Regions from separate parts of the Ornithinimicrobium pratense genome, predicted to be linked through region 2. Evidence: predicted binding sites of a transcription regulator. Region 2 holds the regulator's gene; the other holds the start of a gene.
The links. Region 2 encodes LexA, which represses DNA repair genes until DNA is damaged. Its sites were predicted from a motif close to TCGAACANNTGTTCGA; they were not measured.

Region 1 (7,586 bases), 670 kb from region 2:
CCAAAGAGGCGGGTGCCCGTGTCTGACCGGCGACACGGTCTGCCCCGACCGGGGACACGCTCTGCCCCGACCGGGGACACGGTCTGCCCCGACCGGCGACACGGTCTGCGGATCCTAGTCGTCGAGCGGGAGCGGGTCCTGGCCGGCCGGGGTGCCGAGCCGCCCCGTGCCGGCCTCGACCGGCGCGCCCGGATAGCCACCCACGCGCTGGCCGGCGTCGGCCGGTGGCGTGAGCCCGAGGTGCTCCCAGGCGGCCCGGCTGGCCGCGCGGCCTCGCGGCGTGCGGATCATGAAGCCTTCGCGGACCAGGTAGGGCTCGGCCACGGTCTCCACCGTGTCCGGTTCCTCACCGACGGCCACGGCGAGCGTGGACAGCCCGACCGGTCCTCCGCCGAACCTGGTGCACAAGGCTTCCAGGACTGCGCGGTCCAGCCGGTCCAGCCCGAGCTCGTCGACGTCGAAGAGATTCAGCGCGGCCCGGGCCGCCGGCTCGTCGACGCGGTCCTCGCCGTGCACCTGAGCCCAGTCCCGGACGCGTCGCAGCAGCCGGTTGGCGACCCGGGGGGTGCCGCGGGAACGGGAGGCGATCTGCTGCACGCCGGCCTCGTCAGCCGCGATGCCCAGCAGGTCGGCGTTGCGGTGCAGGATCGTGGCCAGGTCTTCGGTGGCGTAGTAGTCGAGGTGGCCGGTGAAGCCGAACCGGTCGCGCAGCGGCGCGGGCAGCAGCCCTGCCCGGGTGGTGGCCCCGACCACGGTGAACGGCGGCAGCTCCAGCGGGATCGCCGTGGCGCCCGGGCCCTTGCCGACGATGACGTCGACCCGGAAGTCCTCCATGGCCAGGTAGAGCATCTCCTCGGCAGGGCGAGACATCCGGTGGATCTCGTCCAGGAAGAGCACCTCGCCCTCCACCAGGGAGGACAGGACGGCCGCCAGGTCACCCGCGTGCTGGATAGCCGGGCCGGAGGTGATCCGGATCGGCTGCTCCAGCTCGCCGGCGATGATCATCGCCAGGGTCGTCTTGCCCAGGCCGGGCGGGCCGGAGAGCAGCACGTGGTCCGGCGGGCTGCCGCGCCGCCGCGCCGCCTCCAGGACCAGACCCAACTGGTCGCAGACTCGGTGCTGCCCGGGGAAGTCCGCGAGCCTGCGCGGCCGCAGTGCGGCCTCCACCCGGCGCTCCTCGTCGTCGCCGCCGGGGTCCACCACCCGGCCCACGCCGGGGTCCTCCCCCGGCGCGAAGCCGACCTCTCGGGAGCCGTCGGCGAAGCCGTCGTCACCCAGGCCCAGGTCCGGGTCCAGGTCGCTCACCGGCCCAGCTCCCGCAGCGCGGCGCGCAGCACGGCCGCGACATCGGTGGGTGCGTCTGGGGCTGCTGTCACCGTGTCGAGGGCGGCGTCGGCCTGGCGGGTGTTCCAGCCCAGGCCTTCCAGAGCCGCCCGCACCTGGCTCACGACGGCGTCCTCGGCTCCGGCGGCCCCGGCGGGCGTGACCGACAGGTCGGCCGGGTCGACGCCCACGGCGAGGATCTTGTCCTTGAGCTCGAGCACCAGCCGCTCGGCCGACTTCTTCCCGATGCCGGGGATCTTGGTCAGCGCGGCGAGGTCGCCGCGGGCCAGGGCGGTGCGCAGGGCGTCTGGAGTGTGCACGGAGAGCATGGCCAGCGCGAGCCGGGGTCCTACCCCGCTGACGGTCTGCACCTGCTCGAAGAGCGCTTTGGCGTCGGCCCCGGCGAAGCCGTAGAGGGTCAGCGACTCCTCGCGCACGACCAGGGCCGTCTCCAGGGTGATCTCCTCACCCACCCCGCCCTCGGCCGCGGTCGCGGGGGTGGTGTGGACCAGCAGGCCCACCCCGCCCACCTCAACGATTAAGTGGTCCAGACCTACGTGCCGGACGGGGCCGCGGACGGAAGCGATCACGGGACGATCCTCCTGGTGGTCACGGGTCGCACGCCGGAGCGGCCGCTGGCCCGCGCCGCGGCGGCGCGCTGGGCGGTGCGGTGCTGGGCGTGCAGCTCGGCGAGCCGGTTGGATCCGGCCTGACCTGCGGCTTGTTCGGCCGCCTGCAGCCGGTTGGTCCGCCCGCCGGGGGCGCCCGCCTGGTCGACGCGGGCGTCATACCCTCCACGCCACAGGTGGCAGATGGCCAGCGCGAGGGCGTCGGCGGCGTCGGCTGGCCGGGGCGCCTCCTCGAGCCCGAGGATGCGGGTGACCATGTGCCCCACCTGCGCCTTGTCGGCGCGTCCGTTGCCGGTGACGGCGGCTTTGATCTCCGACGGGGTGTGCATCGCGAGCGGCAGCCCGAGCCGGGCGGCGGCCAGCATCGGCACGGCCGAGGCCTGGGCGGTGCCCATGATGCCCTTGATGTTGGCCTTGGCGAAGATCCGCTCCACGGCGATCGCATCGGGCGCCCAGTCGGCGATCCACTGGTCGATCTCGGTCTGCACCGACAGCAGGCGCTCGTGTGGCTCGTCCTCCGGCGGGGTGCGCACGACGCCGACCGCGACCATCCGCAGCCGTCGGCCGGGCAGGCCCTCGACCACACCGAGGCCGCAGCGGGTCAGCCCAGGGTCGACACCGAGGACGCGCACGGTGGGACCTCCTCGAAGCCGCGGGTGTGGACAGATGTTCGTAGGTCACGCTACGCGGCCGGGCTTCTCCCCCGGTGCTCCGACACGCGCGAGGCCAGGCCGGAGCCGCCCACGGTCAGTCCTCGTCGAGCTCGGCGAGGACCTCATCGGAGATATCGGCGTTGGAGTAGACGTTCTGCACGTCGTCGCAGTCCTCCAAGGCCTCCATGACCCGCATCACCTTGCGCGCCCCCTCGGCGTCCAACGGCACCTCCATGCTAGGCACGAAGGTGACCTCCGCCGAGTCGTAGTCCAGGCCCGCCTCCTGCAGTGCGGTGCGCACCGCAACCACGTCGGCGGACTCGGAGAGGATCTCGAAAGACTCCCCGAGGTCCTGGACATCCTCGGCGCCGGCGTCGAGCACGATCTCCAGCAGGGCGTCCTCTGTCGTGTCCCCCGGCTCCTGCTCCTTGGGCACCACGACCTGCCCCTTGCGCTCGAAGAGATAGGCCACCGAGCCACTGTCGGCCATGGAGCCGCCGTTGCGCGACAAGGCGGTGCGCACCTCCATCACGGCGCGGTTCTTGTTGTCGGTCAGGCACTCGATGTAGAGCGCGACCCCACCAGGCGCGTAGCCCTCGTAGACCAGCGCCTCATAGGCCGCGCCACCGGCCTCGGCGCCAGAGCCGCGCTTGACCGCCCGATCGATGTTGTCGTTGGGGACCGAGCTCTTCTTGGCCTTCTGGATGGCGTCGTAGAGCGTCGGGTTGCCGGCCGGGTCGCCCCCACCCAGGCGCGCCGCGACCTCGATGTTCTTGATCAGCTTGGCGAAGAGCTTGCCACGCTTGGCGTCCAGCGCAGCCTTCTTGTGCTTGGTCGTCGCCCACTTGGAGTGCCCAGACATCCCTAGTCCCTACCTTCGTCGTCCTGCGTGCGTTCGGGGCGCCACCGTCGGGGCAAGGGCGCGGTATGCCGTCCTGACGGGCGGGTGCCTGCCGCTGCCACCGGGCGCGACCGGCCCACGGCCGTCCGGGACGGCGCTGGACCGGTCTCCTAGGTTAGCCCCCGGTCAGGTCTGTGCCCGCACGCACATGGCGAGGAAGAGCGCGTGCACCCGGTGGTCACCGGTGACCTCGGGATGGAAGCTGGTGGCCAGCAGCGCACCCTGCCGGACGGCGACCGGGTGCCCATCCACCTCGGCGAGCACCTCGACCTGCTCGCCCAGGCGCTCGACCCACGGCGCCCGGATGAAGACGGCCCGGAAGGGCTCCCCCTCGATGCCGGCGACCGGCAGGTCGGCCTCGAACGAGTCCACCTGCCGTCCGAAGGCGTTGCGACGCACGGTCATGTCGATGCCGCCGAAGGACTGTTGCTCGGGATGGCCGTCGAGGACCTCGCCGGCCAGCTGGATCATCCCCGCGCAGGAGCCGTACACCGGCAGCCCGTCTCGGATCAGCTCCTGGATCGGCTCGTGCAGCCCGAAGACCCGGGACAGCCGGTCGATGGTCGTCGACTCCCCACCCGGGACCACCAACCCAGCCAACCCCTCAAGCTCTGCGGGCCGGCGGACGGTGCGCGGCTCGGCACCCAGCTGGCGCAGCGCGAGGACGTGCTCCCGGACGTCACCCTGGACGGCCAGGACGCCGACCACAGGTCGGCCACCGGGGGCGGCGGCAGGAGGGGTGGAGGGAACGCTTGGACGAGGGGCGGGCACCGGCCTACTCTGCACCACCCGCTCCCTCGCCGTCGTGGAGGGTGCCCCGTGAAAGGGGCCATCGGTGACCAGTCCCACGGGACACCTCAAGAAGTCCTTGGGTGCGGCGTGTCCTACCAGCCGCGCTCGGCGAGTCGGTGCGGGACCGGGATGTCGTCGACGTTGATGCCGACCATCGCCTCGCCCAGACCGCGCGAGACCTCGGCGATGGTGTCGGGGTCGTCGTGGAAGGTGGTGGCCTTGACAATCGCGGCGGCGCGCTGGGCCGGGTTGCCGGACTTGAAGATGCCAGAGCCGACGAAGACGCCCTCGGCCCCCAGCTGCATCATCATCGCCGCGTCGGCGGGGGTGGCAATGCCGCCAGCGGTGAACAGCACCACCGGCAGCTTGCCGCTGCTGGCCACCTCCTTGACGAGGTCGTAGGGGGCCTGCAGCTCCTTCGCGGCGACGTAGAGCTCGTCCTCGGCCATCGAGCGCAGCCGGTTGATCTCGGCCCGCAGGGTGCGCATGTGGGTGGTCGCGTTGGAGACGTCGCCGGTGCCGGCCTCACCCTTGGACCGGATCATCGCCGCACCCTCGGTGATGCGGCGCAAGGCCTCACCCAGGTTGGTCGCGCCGCAGACGAAGGGGACCTCGAAGGCCCACTTGTCGATGTGATTGGCGTAGTCGGCCGGGGTGAGCACCTCGGACTCGTCGATGTAGTCCACCCCCAGGCTCTGCAGCACCTGCGCCTCGACGAAGTGACCGATGCGGGCCTTGGCCATGACCGGGATCGAGACGGTCTCAATGATGCTGTCGATCATGTCCGGGTCGCTCATCCGGGAGACCCCGCCCTGGGCGCGGATGTCAGCGGGCACCCGCTCCAGGGCCATCACGGCGACGGCGCCGGCGTCCTCGGCGATCTTGGCCTGCTCGGCGGTGACGACGTCCATGATGACGCCGCCCTTGAGCATGTCAGCCATGCCGCGCTTGACGCGGGTCGTGCCGGTGGCGTGGGTGGGCTCGGCGGGCTGGTTCATCCAGGGGTCTCTTCCATGAGGGTGCGCGGTGGTCCGGGTCGCTGCGCCGCGCTGGGCTCGGCGTCGGGCGGGGGGACAGGGCAAATCCTACGCCGCACCGCCGACCGACCCGAAAACCAGCGGCTAGTCCCCCGGCCAGGCAGCCACGAGCTGGCGGCGGACGTCCTCCAGCAGCTGGGGCAGCGCCTTGGTCTGAGCCACGATGGGCAAGAAGTTGGCGTCCCCCGACCAGCGGGGCACCAGGTGCTGGTGCAGGTGCGCCGCCACCCCCGCACCGGCGACCTCGCCCTGGTTGATCCCGATGTTGTACCCGGCCGGGTTCGCGGCTGAGGTCGTCGCGCGGATGGCGGCCTTGGTGAGCGCGGTGAACTCCGTGGTCTCCTGGTCGGTGAGGTCGACGTACAGGGAGACGTGCCGGTAGGGGCAGATGAGCAGGTGCCCCGGGTTGTAGGGGAAGAGGTTGAGCACCACGTAGCAGTGCTTGCCGCGGTGGACGATCAGCCCGGCCTCGTCGTCTTTCTCCGGCGCGACGCAGAACGGGCAGCCGTGCCCAGCGTCCTCGCTGGGCCGTTCACCCTTGACGTAGGCCATCCGGTGCGGCGTCCACAGCCGCTCGAAGCCGTCCCGTACCCCCGCCATGGCGGCTGCCTGCTCGACGTCGCCGGTGTCGCCCTGGTGGTTCATGGCGGGCAGTCTACGGAAAGCCCGGTGCCGGTCACCGGGAAGATGCGGCGCCCAGGTCGGGTTGTGTCACGGTATGACGCACGACAGCCGCCCCCACGCGCTCGCCGACGACCCCTCCGTGCACGACCCCAAGGCTTACCTGCCGCTGGCCTCGGAGGAGGTGGCCCGTCAGCTCGCCGACATCGACCGGGCCGGCACCACCGACGCCGCCACCATCCAGAACCGTCCGATCGTGGTTATCACCATGCGCGGTGCCCGCTCCGGCATGCTTCGTCGGGTGCCGCTGATGCGGGTCGAGCACGAGGGATGCTACCTCGCGGTAGCCAGCAAGGGCGGCCATCCCACGCACCCGACCTGGTTCCACAACATCAGCGCCCACCAGGACGTGCTCGTCCAGGACGGCGCCGAGCAGCACCCGCTGCGTGCGCGGCTGCTCGAGGACGGGCCCGAGCGGCAGGAATGGTGGGAGCGGGCGGTCACCGCCTTCCCGCCGTATGCCGAGTACCAGGAGCGCGCCGACCGCACCATCCCGCTGTTCGTGCTGGAACCGACGAACTGACGCACCCGGGTGCGACGGCTGCATGGACCGCCGGCCGTGCGGGTGCACACAGGCCGGGCAGACGCAGTTGGTGGGGTGTGGAGACGCGTCGTCAGGGGCGCGTCGGCAGGCTGACCCGGCGGCCCTGAGCCACGTCCGCGCGGGCGGCGTCGAGCACGGCGGGTGGGACGGGCAGCTCGGGCGCGACGTCCACCGCGTAGAAGCCCTCACGGCCGAACCAGCTCACCACGCCACGCACCAGCGCCAGCGCGACCGCTTCGGGCGGCAGCTCGCCGAGCGGCTCCAGGATCACCAGCTCGGGGTTGCCGCGGCCGACGCGGGGCAGCGGCGGCAGACGACAGACCGCCAGCCCGACGTGCTCGCCGTCGCACTCGGCGACCCAGGCCGGCAGGTCGGTGCTGCGCGCCGCCCAGCGGGTGGCGAAGTCCTGCACGTGGGGTGGGGCCGAGGAGGTGTCGACCCCCGCCCGGCGCAGGGCCTGCAAGTGCAGGGCGCCGAGGAGGAAGGCCTCGTCCTCGGTGACCGGACGGGCCTGAACCCTGGCGGCCGTGGCACCCAGCGAGGCAGGAGACGGCATACCCGACACGCGACCCGTTCCGTCCGGTGCCACGGCAGACCTCAGACCTGGACCCGGTCCCGGATCGCGGCCGAGATCTCCGCGACCGCCTCGACCACGGGCACGCCGTTCTTCTGCGAGCCGTCGCGGTAGCGGAAGGAGACCGCACCGGCGTCTCGGTCCTCGCCACCGACGATGAGGATGAACGGCGCCTTGGACTTGCTGGCGTTGCGGATCTTCTTGGGGAAGCGGTCGTCGGACAGGTCCAGGTCCACGCGCACACCCTGGGCACGCAGCTGGGTGGCGACGTCCTTGAGGTAGTCGTCGAAGTCCTCGGCCACCGGCACGCCGACGACCTGGACGGGAGCCAGCCACGGCGGCAGCTGCCCGGCGTAGTGCTCGATCAGGACGCCCATGAAGCGCTCGATCGAGCCGAACTTCGCCGAGTGGATCATCACCGGCTGCTGCCGGGTGCCGTCGGCAGCCTGGTA
Region 2 (7,586 bases):
GCACCAGGAAGCCGGCGCGCGGAGGGTGGTGGAGCTGCACGGGTCCCTGGGGCGCGTCGTCTGCCTGGACTGCGAGGAGGTCACGACCCGGGACCAGGTGCACGCCTGGTTGGTAGAGGCCAACCCCGGGTTCCTGCGGCAGGCGAGCGACCCGGGACAGGTACGGCCGGACGGGGACGTCGCGCTGCCGGAGGAACTGGTGGCCGGTTTCCGCAGCCCCCGGTGCCTGGTCTGCGGTGGTGACCGGCTGAAGCCCGACGTGGTCTTCTTCGGCGGGTCGGTGCCGCGGTCGACGGTGGACCGGGCGTTCGAGCTGTTGAGCGGAGCTCTCAGCCTGCTGGTGCTCGGCTCCTCGCTGCGGGTGATGAGCGGATACCGCTTCGTCCGCAGGGCGCGCCGGGACGGCATACCCGTGCTCGTCGTGACCCGGGGCCAGACCAGGGCCGATGCCGAGACCACCGTGCACCTGGACGCGCTCCTGGACGATGTGCTGCCCCGGCTCGCGGACGAGGTGGCACGCGCCCCCTCGCGGCCCCGGGCGGGTCCGGCCTGAGGGCCACCTCTAGGGGTGCCGGGTGTCGCTCCAAGATGCACCAACGCGCGGTCGGTGATGGAGTCGTTACTGAGCCCCGGCCGAACGGTCAGGGCAGGAACTGACTCGAAGGAGGCGACACATGAACGTCAGCCAGGAGCAGATCAACGAACTCTACTCGGCCCAGGTAGTCACCCAGGATGGTGAGAAGTTGGGCGGCGTCGGCCAGGTGTACCTGGACGACCACACCGGCGAACCGAGCTGGGTGAGCGTGAAGACCGGTTGGTTCGGCACTAGCGAGAGCCTGGTGCCGCTGGACGGAGCCGAGCTCTCGTCCGAGGGCACGGTGCGCGTGGTCCCCAGCAAGGACGTCATCAAGGATGCGCCCAACGTGGACGCGGACGCCCACCTGTCCGCAGAGGACCAGGACGCGCTCTTCCGCTACTACGGCAGCGCGGGGGTCAACGTCAGCCGTTACGACGACCTCGACACGGCCGGGACCGCAGGCACCGGCACCCACACTGGAGGCACGGGGGACCGTGACGCGGCCGTGGGCGACGTCATGGGCCACCAGGGCGTGCATGCTGAGGGGCACACGACCGGCGGCGACGTCGGCAGCGGGCAGCGCACGGGGGACGCCGACCTGCACCGTGCGGGCGGCTCCACCGACGACGGCTCGATGACCCTGCACGAGGAGCGGGTCGACGTCGGCACCCAGCAGGTGGAGACCGGCCGGGTGCGCCTGCGCAAGCACGTCGTCACCGAGCAGGAGAACGTGACCGTGCCCGTCCAGCGCGAAGAGGTCGAGATCGTCCGCGAGCCCGTCGCCTCGGGTGACGTGGACGCCGGCGGTCGGCTCCAGGATGAGGAGGCCGAGGTGACGCTGCACGAGGAGCGTCCTGTCATCGACAAGGACGTGGTCGCGACCGAGCGTGTCGGGCTCCAGAAGGAGACCGTCACCGACGAGAAGCAGGTTGTCACCGACGTGTCCCACGAGGAGGTCGACGTGGACCGTCAGGGCGAGGGCCTGGGCGGCACCGACCGGGATGGCCTTGGCGGCACCGACCGGGATGGTCTGGGCGGCACCGACCGGGATGGCCGCGGCAGCGGCGTCTGACGGACAGTGATCTGAGGCCGCCTAAGCGAGCCTGACCAGGAGGGGCACGACCGGTGGGTCGTGCCCCTCCTGGTGTCCCGGGGGAGCAGACTGCAGGGACGCCGCTGCACGACATCCAGGAGGTCCCGTGGTCACCCAGGCTCAGCTCGACGCCCTCTACGACGCCGAAGTCCTCGACCAGGCCGGAGTGAAGGTCGGTCCGCTGGACAGGGTCTACCTCGACAACGCCACGGGCGTCCCGGCGTGGGTCTTGGTGCGGACCGGGTGGCTCGGTGGCCGCCGGGTGTTCTGCCCCTTGACCAACGCCGAGGTTGTGGGCACGCAGATCCGCGTCCCCTACCCGGTCGGGATGATCAAGGACGCCCCGGAGATACCGGCGGTCGAGCACCTGACCGAAGACGAAGAAGAGCAGCTGTACGACTATTACGCGATCGACGAGGGGCCGGCTCCGTCGGCCTGAGCCGGCGGGGGTCCTAGCCGGAGCTGGCCGGCGCTGCTCCGAGCGGTTAGGTCATTGCGCAGGCTGCCGGGGCCGTGCCCGGTGCAGCGGTATGGTGCGGCGCCGCCTCCGGAGGGGATGGAGGTCGAAGACGACGCCGCGGTCTAGGGGGGCTTCAGGCGGGTCAGACCCGGCGCAGGACCGCGGTGACCTTGCCCAGGATCGTGGCGTGGTCGCCGTCGATCGGCTCGTAGGCGGGGTTGTGGGGCATCAGCCAGGTCTTGCCGTCGCGATGGCGGTAGGTCTTGACCGTGGCCTCGCTGTCCAGCAGCGCGGCCACAATGTCTCCGTTGACGGCGGTCGGCTGACGGCGCACGACGACCCAGTCGCCCTCGCAGATCGCGGCGTCGATCATCGAGTCACCGACCACGTTGAGCAAAAAAAGCTCGCCGTCGCCGACCAGCTGCCGGGGAAGGGGGAAGACGTCCTCGACCGCCTCCTCGGCCAGGATCGGCCCGCCGGCGGCGATGCGCCCGACCAGTGGCACGTAGGAAGGACGCGGCCGGGCATCGCCGATGCCGGTCTCGTCCACCTCACCGTGCGAGACCCGCCCACCATCGGTGTCACCACGCCGGTAGCCCTGGCCCTCGGTGGTGGGGTGGACGACCTCGATGGCGCGGGGTCGGTGCGGGTCGCGGCGCAGGTAGCCCTTGCGCTCGAGCATCTTCAGCTGGTGGGCGACCGAGCTGGGTGAGGTCAACCCGACCGCCTCACCGATCTCGCGCAGGCTCGGCGGGTAGCCGCGGGCGTCCACCGAGTCGCGGATGACGTCGAGGACGCGCTGCTGCCGGTTGGTCAGCTTGGCCCCACCGTCTCGGTCGGGCAGCTCGTGGATCGTGGCCATGGGTCTCCATCCCCTCGTTCTGTCGCCACTCCCGCTGCTTGTCAGGCTCCTGGCCGAAAGTCCAGGTCAGAGGGTTTGTCAGTGGCGGATGATTCAGTTCCTGACATGCCACAAGGGTACGTGCGCCAGGATCGAATGACAAACATCTGTTCGGTCCGCGTGTCGACTTCCTCGGACGGCTGTGCTACAACTAGGACAAAGTTCCATCGGACAAGCGTCCGAAGGACCAAGAGGAACAGGAAGGTGATCAGCATGAGCACTGCCACCCTCGAGACCACTGCGGCCCTCCCGCTGGGGCTCGCCCCGGGCCGGTCCGACCGCCGACGCGCACCGCGCGGGATCCCCCCACACTTGCGACTGGTGCCGACCGGAGCCGGCGGCAGCAGCGCCGCCCACGGCGGGGCGCTGGCCTCCGCAGCGGGCCGGACGCTCGCAGCCCGACGTGGCGCGGTCAGACCGCTGCGGATCACCCGGCGGGGCCGGCTCGCGCTGACGAGCACCGCCACCCTCGTCGTGGCTCTCGTGCTGCTGTCCCTCATGGGGTTGATCGGTCCGGCCGGCGCGACCAGCTCGATCGTCGTCCAGCCCGGGATGACCCTGTCGCAGATCGCCGCCGAGCAGCTGCCCGACGTGCCCCTGAGCGAGGCGGTCACCGACATCCAGCGGGCGAACAAGCTGAGCACGAGCTCGATCGCCGCAGGCCAGGAGCTGGTGATCCCCGGCCGCTGACCGGGTCAGCCCTCGCGGCCCAGGGCGGTCCCGTCCGCGCCGTCGGACCCCGCGCCACCGGCCGGGTCGACACCCTGCGCCGTGGAGTAGACGGCGTCCCAGACCATGGGTAGCTGCCCGGTGGGGATGAAGTAGCCCGCGATATGCGGGTCGAACATCAGCCCGCCGATGCCGGCCTGGCGGTAGGTCTCGGCCGACTCGACGACCTCACGGGGGGGCAGGGCAATCGCGCGCAGGTCCTCATCCGGCCCGATCATGCCGTTCTTGACGGCGAAGTCCCGCGCTCGCTCGGCAGCCGTGAAGGTCAGCACCATGAGCTGGTCCTCGATCGTGGCCGCAGCCGGCGACTCCAGGCCCTCGTCGCCCACGGCGATGAACCACCAGTGGTCCAGCGACATCGTCAGCCGCCACAGCGCGGTCATCCCCACCTGGTCGTCCGCTCCGGTCACCTGCGCGGCCAGCCGGTCGGTCTCCGACGGCGGCAGGTCACTGCCCCCGGACGAAAGGGGCCGACCCCCTTCGTCATCCTCCTGGACGCCACCCTCGGCGTGCTCGGTGCCAGGGACCCCGGGCCGCTGCCCCTCGTAGATCGAGTCCTCCGGCGCAGTGCCGGGGCGGTCGTCGTCCTGGAAGGGCAGGGCGGTCGGATCGGTCATACCCGCTATCCGACCACACCGGCCCTGGCGCGCCAAGACGGATCGCCGGAGGCTCCGGATGCTGACCCGGCCTTGTGCCGCAGGTGCCAGGGCCGGCCCCGGCGGCACAGGGCGGTTGCTGATCAGCCCTCAGACGTCGCGCGGGTGACGCTGGACCGGGACCGGCCCCGTGATGTCTGCCGACCCGACCGGCCAGTTGTGCGGCACGACCCCGGGCGGGACAGGGGAGGAGGAGACCCGCCGCGACTGCTCGCGGTCGGTGGGGATGCTCTGACCCCGGTCACCAGTGTCCGGTCCGCCGTCACGGCGCGGTCCCTGGTCGGCCAGCGGCACCCGCACCTCCTCGGTGCCGACCTGGACCTGCTCACCCCGCACGTGCACCGTCACCGGTCCGCCGACCTCGACCGCGATCGACAGCGCGTCGTGCTCCAGCCGCACGCGCAGCCGGCAGCCGTGCCAGCGCATCCGCCAGGTGAGGCAGTCCCACTCTCTCGGAAGGCGGGGGTCGAAGGTGAGATTGCCACCGTGGTCGCGCATGCCGCCGAAGCCGCCGACGAGCGCACTCCATACCCCTCCCGTGGAGGCGACGTGCACCCCGTCGGCCGTGTTGCCGTGCCGGTCGGTGAGGTCGACGAAGAGCGCGCCGTAGAAGTAGCGCAGGGCTAGGTCCTGGTAGCCCACCTCCGCGGCGACGATCGACTGCACGACCGAGGAGAGGCTGGAGTCGCCGCTGGTGATCGGGTCGTAGTAGTCGAAGTCGGCCAGTTTCTGCTCGGCGGAGAACTGGTCTCCGGCCAGGTAGAGCGCCAGGACGACGTCGGCCTGCTTGAGCACCTGGAAGCGGTAGATCACCAGCGGGTGGTAGTGCAACAGCAGCGGCCGCCGCTCGTCGGGGGTGGCGTCCAGGTCCCAGACCTCCCGCTCCAGGAAGTGCGAGTCCTGTGGGTGCACCCCGAGCCGGTCGTCGTAGGGGATGTGCATGCCATCCGCGGCCCGCTCCCAGTCGTCCACCTCCGACTTGCCCAGCCGCAGCCGGGCCACGGCCCGGGCCAGACCGTTGGCGTCGGCCATCTCGAGCTCGCGCACCGCCTCCACCGCAGCCCGAAGGTTGAGCTGGGCCATGACGTTGGTGAAGAGGTTGTCGTTGACCACGGTGGTGTACTCGTCCGGGCCGGTCACCGCGTGAATGTGAAAGCTCTCGTCGCCGTTGGGCTGCCAGAAACCCAGATCCGCCCACAGCCGAGCGGTCTCGACGAGGATGTCGACACCGTCGTTGCGCAGGAACTTCCGGTCACCCGTGGCCCGGGCGTACTTCATCAGGGCGTAGGCCACGTCGGCGTTGATGTGGTACTGCGCCGTCCCGGCCGCGAAGTAGGCCGAGGCCTCCTCACCGTTGATCGTGCGCCAGGGGTAGAGCGCGCCGTACTGGGACAGCTCCGAGGCCCGTGTGCGGGCCTGGTCGAGCATGCCGTGCCGAAAGCGCAAGGCGTTGCGGGCCGCCTGCGGGTGGGTGTGGATGAGGAAGGGCAGGACGTAGCACTCGGTGTCCCAGAAGTAGTGCCCGCCGTAGCCGCTGCCGGTCAGGCCCTTGGCCGGTATGCCGTGCGAGCCGGACCGGATCGAAGCCTGGCCCAGCTGGAAGAGGTTCCAGCGCACCGCCTGCTGGACGTGCCCCAGCCGGTGCCCCTGGACCAGCACGTCGGACTCCTCCCAGAAGCGGTCCCAGGTCGCGGCATGCTCGGCGTGCAGGGCGTCCATCCCCTCGAGCTCGGCCCGGTCCAGGGTGCGCATGCACCGGTCGGCCAGCTCCGGGACCGGCACGCCGCGGGAGGTGTGCACGGAGACGATCTTGGTCAGCCGGATGGGCACGTGCTGGCGCGCGTCGATCCGGTAGACCTCCTTGCCCTGGTCCTGGCCCACCGTGGCGCGCTGGGTGAAGGTGTTGTCGGTCTCCATCAGGTGCTGGACGGCCAGAGCCAGCGTCATCCGGGAGTTGTGGCAGCGGTAGCCCATCAGCAACCGGTCGTCCCGCAGCTCGTGCAGCTGCGGGTCCAGGACGCGGTGGCCGAGCCCCTCGGCCTTGCGCGGGTCGACGCCGGTGCCCATGGCCGCCGAGGGCACGTGGTACTCGTCCGAGCCGTCCTGCCGGTTGAGCACCTGGCTGGAGATGACCAGCGGGGCCTCACCGTCCAGCATCTCCACCTCGAAGGTCATCACCGCCAGGTGCCGCTGGACGACGCTGACCATCCGGGTGCTGGAGATCCGGACTCGCTTGCCGGCGCTGGTCCGCCAGACCACCTCCCGGCGCAGCATGCCGTCGCGGAAGTCGAGGGAGCGCTCGTAGTGCTCCAGGTCGGCCGTCGACAGCAGCAGCGGCTCGTCGTCGACGTAGAGCTTGAGCGTCTTGGGATCTGGGACGTTGACGATCGTCTGGCCGACCCGGGCCAGGCCGTAGGCCTCCTCCGCGTGCCGGATCGGCCAGGTCTCGTGAAAGCCGTTGACGTAGGTGCCGTGTGCGAAGGTGTCCCGTCCCTCCTCGACGTTGCCGCGCAGGCCCAGGTAGCCGTTGGCCACCGAGAAGAGGGTCTCGGTCAGGCCCAGATCCTCGGGGTCGTAGTCGGTCTCCACCAGTCGCCAGGGGTCCACGGGGAAGCGGCTACGGTCCATCGGGTCGAGCGACGGCGGGGGCCGGTGGTGGCAGTCCATCCTCACCGGACCAGTTCCGCCAGGTCGGTGACCACGCGGGTGGCCCCGGCGGCGATCAGCGCCTGCTCGCCAACACCCCGGTCTACGCCCACCACCGCGGCGAAACCGCCCGCCGCGCCGGCCTGCACGCCGGAGACCGCGTCCTCGATGACCACGGCGCGAGCCGGGTCCACCCCCAGCTGCTCGGCGGCATACACGAAGGTATCCGGGCGTGGCTTGCCCGGGATCTGCTCCTGGGCGGCCAGCATGCCGTCCACGACGACGCTGAAGCGTGGTGAGAGGCCTGAGGTGCGCAGGACCTGATGGGCGTTGCGGGAGGAGGAGACCACGGCGACGGAGGTGCCGACCTCGCGCAGGTGGTCCAGCAGCTTCAGGGAGCCGGGGTAGACCTCGATGCCTTCGCTGGCCAGGATCTCCAGGAAGACGTCGTTCTTGCGGTTGCCGAGACCGCACACCGTCTGGTCGTCCGGCGCATCGGAGGGGTCGCCATGGGGCAGCTCGAT

Region 1: a site for LexA is predicted at 2,611-2,626, ahead of ruvC (crossover junction endodeoxyribonuclease RuvC). Genes of this name have one in related genera too.

The regions. Positions count from the first base shown of each region.
Region 1 is NZ_CP044427.1:1,630,881-1,638,466, reverse strand. Features, by position in the region: gene ruvB (Holliday junction branch migration DNA helicase RuvB) at 115-1,212, opposite strand; gene ruvA (Holliday junction branch migration protein RuvA) at 1,302-1,913, opposite strand; gene ruvC (crossover junction endodeoxyribonuclease RuvC) at 1,910-2,584, opposite strand; gene FY030_RS07355 (YebC/PmpR family DNA-binding transcriptional regulator) at 2,700-3,467, opposite strand; gene pdxT (pyridoxal 5'-phosphate synthase glutaminase subunit PdxT) at 3,633-4,277, opposite strand; gene pdxS (pyridoxal 5'-phosphate synthase lyase subunit PdxS) at 4,391-5,296, opposite strand; gene FY030_RS07340 (HIT family protein) at 5,420-5,980, opposite strand; gene FY030_RS07335 (nitroreductase family deazaflavin-dependent oxidoreductase) at 6,054-6,539, shown strand; gene FY030_RS07330 (hypothetical protein) at 6,631-7,116, opposite strand; gene thrS (threonine--tRNA ligase) at 7,158-7,586, opposite strand, start outside.
Region 2 is NZ_CP044427.1:965,508-973,093, forward strand. Features, by position in the region: gene FY030_RS04380 (Sir2 family NAD-dependent protein deacetylase) at 1-553, shown strand, start outside; gene FY030_RS04385 (DUF2382 domain-containing protein) at 675-1,649, shown strand; gene FY030_RS04390 (PRC-barrel domain-containing protein) at 1,777-2,109, shown strand; gene lexA (transcriptional repressor LexA) at 2,273-2,992, opposite strand; gene FY030_RS04400 (LysM peptidoglycan-binding domain-containing protein) at 3,245-3,721, shown strand; gene FY030_RS04405 (hypothetical protein) at 3,727-4,377, opposite strand; gene FY030_RS04410 (glycoside hydrolase family 65 protein) at 4,507-7,044, opposite strand; gene FY030_RS04415 (HAD family hydrolase) at 7,086-7,586, opposite strand, start outside.